DNA from 4 places in the Thioalkalivibrio sp. ALR17-21 genome. Region 3 is predicted to be linked to each of the others. Evidence: predicted binding sites of a transcription regulator. Region 3 holds the regulator's gene; each other region holds the start of a gene.

Region 1 (2,199 bases), on a different contig from region 3:
CCAGGTTGGCGCCCTGCACCGCCTGGTTCTGTCCCATTGACTGGGCGAAGCCCTCGAACGACTCGTTCAGCTGCTGGATCCCGGTGACGCTCGAGAACTGCGCCATCTGCGCGATGAAGTCCCCGTTTTCCATCGGCTCGAACGGGTCCTGGTTCTGCAGCTGGGTCGTCATCAGCTTGAGGAAGTCCTCCTGTCCCAGCTGATCCGGCCCGCCTTCCTTCTCCTGACGGTCTCGCTGGGCCTGGCGGTCAGTGCGAATCCCCGCCCCTTCCAGCATGTCGGGTGTCAGTCCGTTCATTTCCGGTCTCCTAGCCTTGTCCGCCCATCTGCAGCGTGCGCATCATCAACTGGCGGGTGGTGTCCATGACTTCGACGTTGGCTTCGTAATTGCGCGAGGCCGACATCATGTTGGCCATCTCCTCGACCACGCTGACCGCCGGGCGAAAGATGTAGCCATCGTCGTTTGCCTTCGGGTGATGGGGCTCGTAATGCATCTGCGGCTCGGCGTCCGACTCCTCGATCCCGGCCACCCGCACCGGCGTCGCGGTACCGTCGCGGTTGGCCTGGTCCATCGCCGCCTGGAACAGCACGTGTTTCCCGCGATAGGCCTCCTCCGCGCTGCCGGCCGCCGTATTGGCGTTGGCCAGGTTCGAAGACACCGTATTCAGCCGCGCCGACTGTGCCGTCAGCGCCGAAGCCGAGGTATTGAACAGATTGAACAGATCACTCACGGCAGTGGCCTCCCGTCAGGTTCAGCGATTGCCCCGGAAGGCATCGCGAATGCCGGAAACCCGGCGATTGAGAAATTCGAGGCTGCTCTGGTACTTGACCGAGTTCTCGGCGAACGCCGCCCGCTCCATCTGCGGATCCACGGTATTGCCGTCCAGAGACGGCTGCGAAGGGATGCGGTACTTGAGCTCGGCCCCGGTGCCCGCGGCAGCCGTCCCCGGATCCTGATGACCCGCGCGGGTCTGGCTGAGCTGAAGCTGGCCACCACCACCCGAAGCCGCCTCCAGCTGGCTGCGAAAATCCAGGTCGCGCGCCTTGTAGCCGGGGGTGTCGGCATTGGCGATGTTCGAGCTCAGAACCTCCATGCGCTGCGAACGCAGGTTCACCGACTCCGGCAGAATCCCGAGCGCCTTGTCCAGCGATATGCTCATCCCGTTCCGTCCGGCCCGCGCATGGCGGGCATCCGTTGCCTGACCACGACGATGCAATCGCCGTGCCATTGGCTGCCGGCAAAAGGGGAAAAGGATTCGGAGGGACACCGGCACGCGGCCGGCCACGCGGCGAATCACCGCGCAGGGAACGAGCGCCGGGCCCGTTGCAGGCCCGGCGTGGAGGGGTTCAGCCCTTCAGCCGCAGGACCGAGCCGTACTCGGTGCGCACGGTTTCGTACGCCTTGCTGTAGGGCCCGACCGTCTCGGAAGCGCCAAGAAACAGATAGCCACCGGGGTTGAGCTGCTTCGCAATACCGTCAAGGACCTGACGCTTGGTCTCGGCGGAGAAATAGATCAGGACGTTACGGCAGAACACGATGTCGAACTTGCCCAGCGCCGCGTAGCTGTCGACCAGATTGAGTTTCTGGAACCGGCAGCGGCGCTGCACCTCAGGGGTGATCTTGTGCCCCTCGGGCACGGTCTGGAAGAACCGGGACCGCCGCGACTCGCTCAGCCCGCGCACGATGCTCAGACCGTCATAGACTCCCTTGCGGGCGTCTTCCAGCACGCCCTCGGACAGGTCCGTGCCGAGAATGCTGACGGGCACCACCCGGCGCGGGCGCGAGGCCTCCCATTCCGAGACCACCATCGAGATGCTGTAGGGCTCCTGGCCACTGGAACACCCGGCCGACCAGACCTTGATCGACGACCGCGTGGACGCCAGCTCCGGGAGGATCACGTGGCGCAGGATCTCGAACGGAAAACCGTCGCGAAACCAGGAGGTTTCGTTGGTGGTCATCGCATCGATGACGCGCGTGCGCAGCTTCGGGCTGGGCGCCTTGCGCAGGGCGTGCAGCAGTTCCGGCACGTCCTTGTAGCCGAATTCGTCCAGCAGGCGGGACAGCCGGCTGGACACCAGGTACTGGCGGCTGTCCCCCAGCACCAGGCCACAGCACTCGGAGAGAAAGCGCGCGAATTCTTCGTAGTCACGGGAATCGATCACGCACACATCTCCGCCTTGACGCGTGCCGGGCCCGTC
Region 2 (2,199 bases), on a different contig from region 3:
CGCACGGGAACCGGAATCCGGTGAACGTACGGTGAACTGGCAGGAATCTTGAAAGGCACGAGTACGCAGCCCCCGCAGGGGCGGACGCGCGCGGTGCGCGCAACAGGCGAGGACGGGACATGATCGCAGCACAGGCATCGGGACAGGGGCTGGGAGCGCTGGCGCAGCTGCTCGACGGCGGCGAGGGTATGGATCGGCTCAAGGAATTGAAAGACAAGGGAAAAGGCGGGGAAGACGGTTTCCTGAAGGCACTCCGCCCGCAGCTGGAAGCGATGCTGGGCGCGCTCGGGGTGGATGATTCCGAGCTGGCCGAGCTGGATCTGGAAGGACTGATCCAGCGGTTCCAGGATCTCCTGCAGGGGCAGGATCTGACCGCTGTGGACGGCATGCAATTGCCGCCCGGCTGGCTCACCGGCGAGGAAAGTGACGGAGAGATCGACGGCCGCGAGCTGCGCAGTCTGCTGGAAGACGGGCCCGAGTCCGGAGCGGCGGGCGACGGCATCCCGGTTTCCCTGATGCGCCTGTTCCTGCAGGCCGGCCCGGAAGGGCAGAACCCGGGGTCGCGGCTGCAGGAACTTGCTCCGGGGGCGCTGACCGGCGGTGGCTCGCGTGAAGGGACCACCGAGGTCCTGGCCCAGTGGCTGACGCAGGCCTCGGAATCGGCGCGCAGCGGCCGTGAGAATGCGCAGGCACTGGCCCAGCCGGCGACCCAGGCCTCCGATGCCGAGGGCGCGCGGGGCGGCGGGATGCGGCTGGATCTGACCCGTCTGCTGCAGACTTCGGGCGATCGCCAGCTTGCGGAGCAGATCCAGATGATGGCGCAGGCCCGTGGCGGGCGCACCGAGATGAAACTGCATCCGCCTCAGCTGGGGGTCCTGGATGTGCGGGTCAGCATGGAGGGGGATCGTGCCAGCGTACAGTTCTTCAGTACCAACCCCGTGACCCGCGAGGTGCTGGAAGCGGCAATGCCGCGCCTGCGTGACAGTCTGGCCGACAGCGGGCTCGAGCTCGCCGATGCCTCGGTGTCGGATGAACCGCCGGAGGATTCCGCGGATACCGAGATGGCCGGCGACGGTTACGGCGGCGGGGATGAGCCCGGTGTCGCCACGGGTGCGGATGGCGAAGGGAGCGATGAAGAAGAAGGCCCCGTCGCCCCCGGCAGCACCCTTTCCTTCCTCAACCGTCGGGTGGACCTCTTTGCCTGAGGCCCGTTCCGGCAGACCGCCCGCCAGAATTTCGACGCGTCGCTCGGACGAACAACCGGTTCGTTGACGCATGAATCGGGCGGCGCCTTGACCCCGCGGGGTATCTTTTCCACTGAAAAGACCACAACCTGCTGTTTCTAAAATAATCTTTGTTCATGGCACCGCGCTTGCTTGGGTTCGGGCAGCGAATCCACGCAACGCGGGTGTGTCATGGCGGAGAAGGAAGTCGAACTCGAGAACAAGGGGGGCGGCGGCAAGAAATGGATGATCATCATCCTCCTGGTCGTCGCCGTTCTGCTCGCCGGCGGCGGAGGCGCGGCCGCCTGGTTTCTGCTGTCTCAGGAGGCTGACGAAACGGCGGAAGATCTGCCGCCCGAGCGCCACTATTCATCGCTCGATCCCATGACGGTGAACATCGATGCCCCGGGAAGCGTGCAGTTCCTGCGCGTGCAGATCGGTCTGGTGTCCACCGACCCGGCGGTCCTGGAAGCCGTGGAGGATCATCTTCCCGTAGTCCGCAACGACATCCTCGGCGTCCTCTCGGATCAGGAATATACCGAGCTGAACACGCGGGAAGGCAAGGAAGCGCTGGCGGAGGACCTGACGGCCACCGTCCGTGTGATCCTGGAGTCGCGCGAAGCGCCCTTCGATCTGGAGCGCGTGGTGTTCACCGAACTGGTCATGCAGTAAGGCGCGCGTCATGGCACAGCAAACCGACATCCTGAGCCAGGACGAGATCGACGCGCTGCTGCACGGCGTCGATGCCGGTGACGTCGAGACCGAGGAGGAAGAGTTCCCCAGCGACGGTCAGGCGCGCGAATTCAACTTTGCTACCCAGGACCGGATCGTGCGCGGGCGCATGCCCACGCTCGAGATGATCAACGAGCGCTTTGCCCGGCATCTGCGCGTGCGGCTGTTCAACATGCTGCGGCGTTCGGCCGAGATCTCGGTCAGCGGCACCCGGCTGACCAAGTTTTCCGAGTACATGCACTCG
Region 3 (2,199 bases):
GCGAGACCCTGGGCATCTGCCACCGCGCCTACATCCTCAGCGAGGGGCACCTTCTGAGCGCGGGAACGCCGGAGGAACTGCTGGACGATGCCCGCGTGCGCGAGGTCTACCTCGGCGAAAATTTCCGCCTGTGACACCGATCGCCACATCCGGCCGGTGCACAAGGCCACAACAAGGGATTACTATTCACTTATGGTGAACAACGCCTCTCCCAACTCATGCTGAAGCCCGGGCTGAACCTGCAGCTCGGTCAGACGCTGACCATGACGCCGCAGCTGCAGCAGGCCATCCGGCTGTTGCAGCTCTCGACGCTGGAGCTCCAGGCCGAGATCCAGCAGGCGCTGGAAAGCAACCCCATGCTGGAACAGGCCGAGGACGACGAACTCGGCGCCGATGGCGAAGAAACCCCGGACCCCGGCACCGAGGGCGAGAACGAGACCGCCAGCGATGCCGCCGCCGGCACCGGCGAAACGGTGGACGCCGGCGGTTCGGAGGATGTCATCCCCGACGAACTGGTGACCGACACCCGCTGGGAAGACATCTACGACGCCAGCGCCAGCCCGCGCGGACTGGACGACCGCGATCCCCTGGAAAACACCTCGGACGACGATGGCGGTGGCCTGCAGGACCACCTGCTGTGGCAGCTGCATCTGTCGCACCTGACCCCGCGTGACCAGCGCATCGGCGCCGCCCTGATCGACACCATCAACGGCGACGGTTACCTCGAGGGAGACGTCGAGACCCTGGCCGACACCATCAGTCAGGGCGAGGACACCCCGGTCGGCACCGACGAGGTGGAGGCAGTGCGCCACTGGCTGCAGCACTGCGACCCCCTCGGGGCCGGGTCGCTGGATCTGCGCGAGTGCCTGGAGGTCCAGCTGGGCGAGCTGGCGCCGGACGCGCCCTCGCGCGAAGCCGCGCGCGCGGTCCTGGAACACGGCATGGACGCCCTTGCCCGGCGTGACTACAAGGCACTGCAGCGCCAGAGCGGCGTGCGCGATGCCGACGAGCTGGCCGCGGCCCTGGACCTGATCCGTACGCTCAACCCGCGCCCCGGCGCCCAGATCAGCGAGACGCCGCCGGAATACGTGGTCCCGGATGTCTACGTGCGTCATACCGACCAGGGCTGGCAGGTCGACCTGAATCCCGAGATCGCCCCGCGCATTCGCGTCAACGACCTCTACGCCGGCATGGTCCGCCAGGTCTCCGATGCCCGCGACAGCGCATTCATGCGCGACCAGCTGCAGGAGGCGCGGTGGTTCATCAAGAGCCTGCACAGCCGCAACGACACCCTGCTGCGCGTAGCGCGAGCGATCGTCGAACGCCAGCAGGGGTTCCTGGAACACGGCGAGGTGGCGATGCAGCCGCTGATCCTGCGCGACATCGCCGAAGCCCTGGAGATGCACGAGTCCACGATCTCGCGGGTGACCACGCAGAAATACATGCATACCCCCCGCGGAGTGTTCGAATTCAAGTATTTCTTCTCCAGTCACGTGGGCACCAGCGACGGCGGGGAATGCTCCGCGACCGCGATTCGTGCCATGATCCGCGAACTCATCGAAGAGGAAACGCCGGGCAAACCGCTCAGCGATTCCCGCCTCGCCCGGATCCTCGCGGATCGGGGCATCAACGTGGCCCGACGTACCGTGGCCAAATACCGGGAGGGCATGAACCTGCCATCCTCCAGCGAACGCCGCCAGATGGCCGCCATGCCGACCGGAAGCAAACCGAAAGGAGCCTGACCCATGCAGATCAACCTCACCGGACACCACGTCGAAATCACCGACGCCCTGCGCGACTACGTCAACGAGAAATTCGAGAAGCTGGAACGCCACTTCGACAAGGTGATCGACGTGCACGTGGTGCTAACCCACGAGAAGACGCAGAAGCTGCACAACAAGGCGGAAGCGAATCTGCAGGTCAGCGGCAACCACATCCACGCCGAGGCCAGCCACGACGACATGTACGCCGCCATCGACGGCCTGATCGACAAGGTCGACCGCCAGCTGATCAAGCACAAGGAGAAGGTCAAGGACCATCATCGCGCCGAAGGCCACCAGCGCAACCGCGAACAGACCCCGTAAACCGATGAACCCGGCCGAGCTCATCACCCCGGAGCGCATCGGACTGGAAGCCGACTGCTCCAGCAAGAAACGAGCGCTGGAAACCCTCGCCGATCTGCTGGTGGACGGGGCCGCG
Region 4 (2,199 bases), on a different contig from region 3:
CCAGGTGCACAGGCGGGCGCCGGGTCCCAGGCGGAAGTGGTTGTGCAGCATCACGCGGGAGCGACCGTGCAGGATGGTTTCCGTCGGCAGGAACTCCAGGCTCGCGTCGGGCCCCACCGTGAAGCTTTGTTCCTGGCGGGCGCTGGCTGCCTGCGTCCGGTAGAACTTGGCCGCGGCAGGGGTGGTCAGCAGCGCCCGGCTGCCGGCGTCCAGCTCCGCTTCCAGCTGCAGGCGATCGCCGCCGGCGACGCCCCCGGGGGGATGGATCACGTAGCAGTGGCAGACATCGCCTTCGGGGAAGAAGCTTCGCTGCACCAGCAGCGGGCCCTCGTGACGGCGGCGGGCCAGCCGGGTCCGTCCGCCACGCGAGGCGAAGCTCAGCTCCAGGCGCCCGAGCCATCCGTCCCGGGTCTCCGGGACGGTCTCTGTAGCGCCAGCCAGTTCCACGGGGGTCATGTCCACGCCGCTAGACCACCAGCAACAGATAGACGCTGGCGGCGACCATGGCCCCTCCGGCTGCCTGTCCCACCGGGCGATCGAGAGCCGTATCGCGTATCCGGGAGGCGGCCAGTGCGCCGGCGGTCAGCAGCAGGGCGCTGGCCAGCAGGAAACCGGCGGCGAATCTCAGTGCGGACAGGTCGGCCGCCATTTCGGCACCGTGGGCGAAGCCGTGCAGCGCGGCGAAGCCGGCCGCGATCGCGGCGGTCACCACCAGCGGGAGACGCGTGCCGAGAAAGACCAGCACGCCGGTCAGCAACAGCGAGGCGAGGATGCCGAATTCGACGGTCGGCAGTGGTCCTTGCGCCACCCCCACGGCGAAGGCGAGAGCCAGAGTGGCCAGTACCGCCGTGCCGGAGATCAGAGTGCCCGGGATTCGCTGTGAGCGGGCCATCCAGAACCCGATTCCGAGCAGGACCAGCAGGTGATCGAGGCCGGTGAACGGGTGCAGAAAACCCGCAGCGAAGCCCGCTTGTTCGTGGACGTGGTGCCCGTGGTGGGGATGGGCCAGCGCCATCACGGGCGCAAGAAACAGAACAACGAATGCGATGCAGCGTCGATGCAGCATGGTTCTCCTCGCTGGAATCTCGGTGCGGCGCGCAGGAATGCGCCGGCCGTAACCCGTGCAAGCAGGAGCCATGCCATGGCTTCCCGGGAGGGATTGTGGAGCGTGGAGGCGGGTTACGGGGGGGCGATCCGCGCAGCGAATGTTCCGTCGTGGTGCAGCCCGTCTCGGGGTTGCATCAAGATGGATCAGGCTGCCCTGAGAGTGTGCGAGCGCGGGAGGTTTCGAGGCGGTGTCTGCTGATGCCGGGCGGATGCCGGAAGGCATGCAGAGGCGTTACTCCCGGCTGAAGCCGCCACCCCGCGCCGGCCCGGCGCCGGGGTGGCGGACCGGCGCGGCCGGATCAGGCGAACAGCTTGCGGCGGAAGAATTCCGGGGTGGCGCCGGCGGCGCGGTGGATGGCCGCGTTGTAGTAGTGCGTGACGAACGGGATCTCCTCGGCGGCTTCCTCGCGCAGGAAGGCGACCGGGGCGTCCTTGGAGGCGATGGTGCAGGTCCACCAGCCGGAGGGGTAGGTGGGCTGCGGGAAATGCATGGTGAGGGCGTCGATGAAGCCGGTCATGCGCAGGCTGTCATGCATCGGCCGCAGGATGCTGTCGGTGTGCAGCAGCGGGGATTCGCTCTGCTGCACCAGCAGGCCATCGGAGCCCAGCGCCTTTACGCAGTCGCGGTAGAAATCCGCGGAGAACAGGCCTTCGGCCGGGCCGACCGGGTCGGTGGAGTCGACGATGATCACGTCGATGGAGCCCGGTTCCGCGTCCTTGATGTACTGGATGCCGTCGTCGAACAGGAGTTCGGCGCGCGGGTCGTCGTTGGCGTCGCACAGCTCGGGGAAGTACTGCTCGGACAGGCGGGTCACGCGTTCGTCGATATCCACCTGCGTGGCCTTTTCCACCTCGTCGTGCTTGAGTACCTCGCGCAGGGTGCCGCAGTCGCCGCCGCCGATGATCACCACGTTCTTCGGTGCGTTGTGCGAATACAGGACCGGATGCGACATCATTTCGTGGTAGATGAAGTTGTCGCGGCCGGTGAGCATCACGAAGCCGTCGATCACCATCAGGTTGCCGAAGCCCGTGGTCTCGAAGATCTCGATCTTCTGATAGGGCGTCTGCTCCTCGTGGAGCTTTTTCGTGATG

The links. The regulator sigma-54, encoded in region 3, starts transcription at its own class of promoters, with help from an activator protein. The targets are predictions, from matches to a motif close to TGGCANGNTNCNTGCTT.
Region 1: flgB (flagellar basal body rod protein FlgB) is a predicted target of sigma-54. The motif match lies at 1,212-1,228, and genes of this name have one in related genera.
Region 2: fliL (flagellar basal body-associated protein FliL) is a predicted target of sigma-54. The motif match lies at 1,362-1,378, and genes of this name have one in related genera.
Region 4: G020_RS0108280 (HupE/UreJ family protein) is a predicted target of sigma-54. The motif match lies at 1,126-1,142, and genes of this name have one in related genera.

The regions. Positions count from the first base shown of each region.
Region 1 is NZ_ATUL01000002.1:18,541-20,739, reverse strand. Features, by position in the region: gene G020_RS0101195 (flagellar hook assembly protein FlgD) at 1-298, opposite strand, end outside; gene flgC (flagellar basal body rod protein FlgC) at 309-731, opposite strand; gene flgB (flagellar basal body rod protein FlgB) at 753-1,160, opposite strand; gene G020_RS0101180 (protein-glutamate O-methyltransferase CheR) at 1,348-2,163, opposite strand.
Region 2 is NZ_ATUL01000007.1:69,741-71,939, reverse strand. Features, by position in the region: gene fliJ (flagellar export protein FliJ) at 1-52, shown strand, start outside; gene G020_RS0105500 (flagellar hook-length control protein FliK) at 120-1,205, shown strand; gene fliL (flagellar basal body-associated protein FliL) at 1,416-1,895, shown strand; gene fliM (flagellar motor switch protein FliM) at 1,906-2,199, shown strand, end outside.
Region 3 is NZ_ATUL01000001.1:58,841-61,039, forward strand. Features, by position in the region: gene lptB (LPS export ABC transporter ATP-binding protein) at 1-134, shown strand, start outside; gene G020_RS0100310 (RNA polymerase factor sigma-54) at 219-1,742, shown strand; gene hpf (ribosome hibernation-promoting factor, HPF/YfiA family) at 1,746-2,084, shown strand; gene G020_RS0100320 (PTS sugar transporter subunit IIA) at 2,089-2,199, shown strand, end outside.
Region 4 is NZ_ATUL01000013.1:16,827-19,025, reverse strand. Features, by position in the region: gene G020_RS0108285 (urease accessory protein UreD) at 1-456, opposite strand, end outside; gene G020_RS0108280 (HupE/UreJ family protein) at 467-1,066, opposite strand; gene speE (polyamine aminopropyltransferase) at 1,407-2,199, opposite strand, start outside.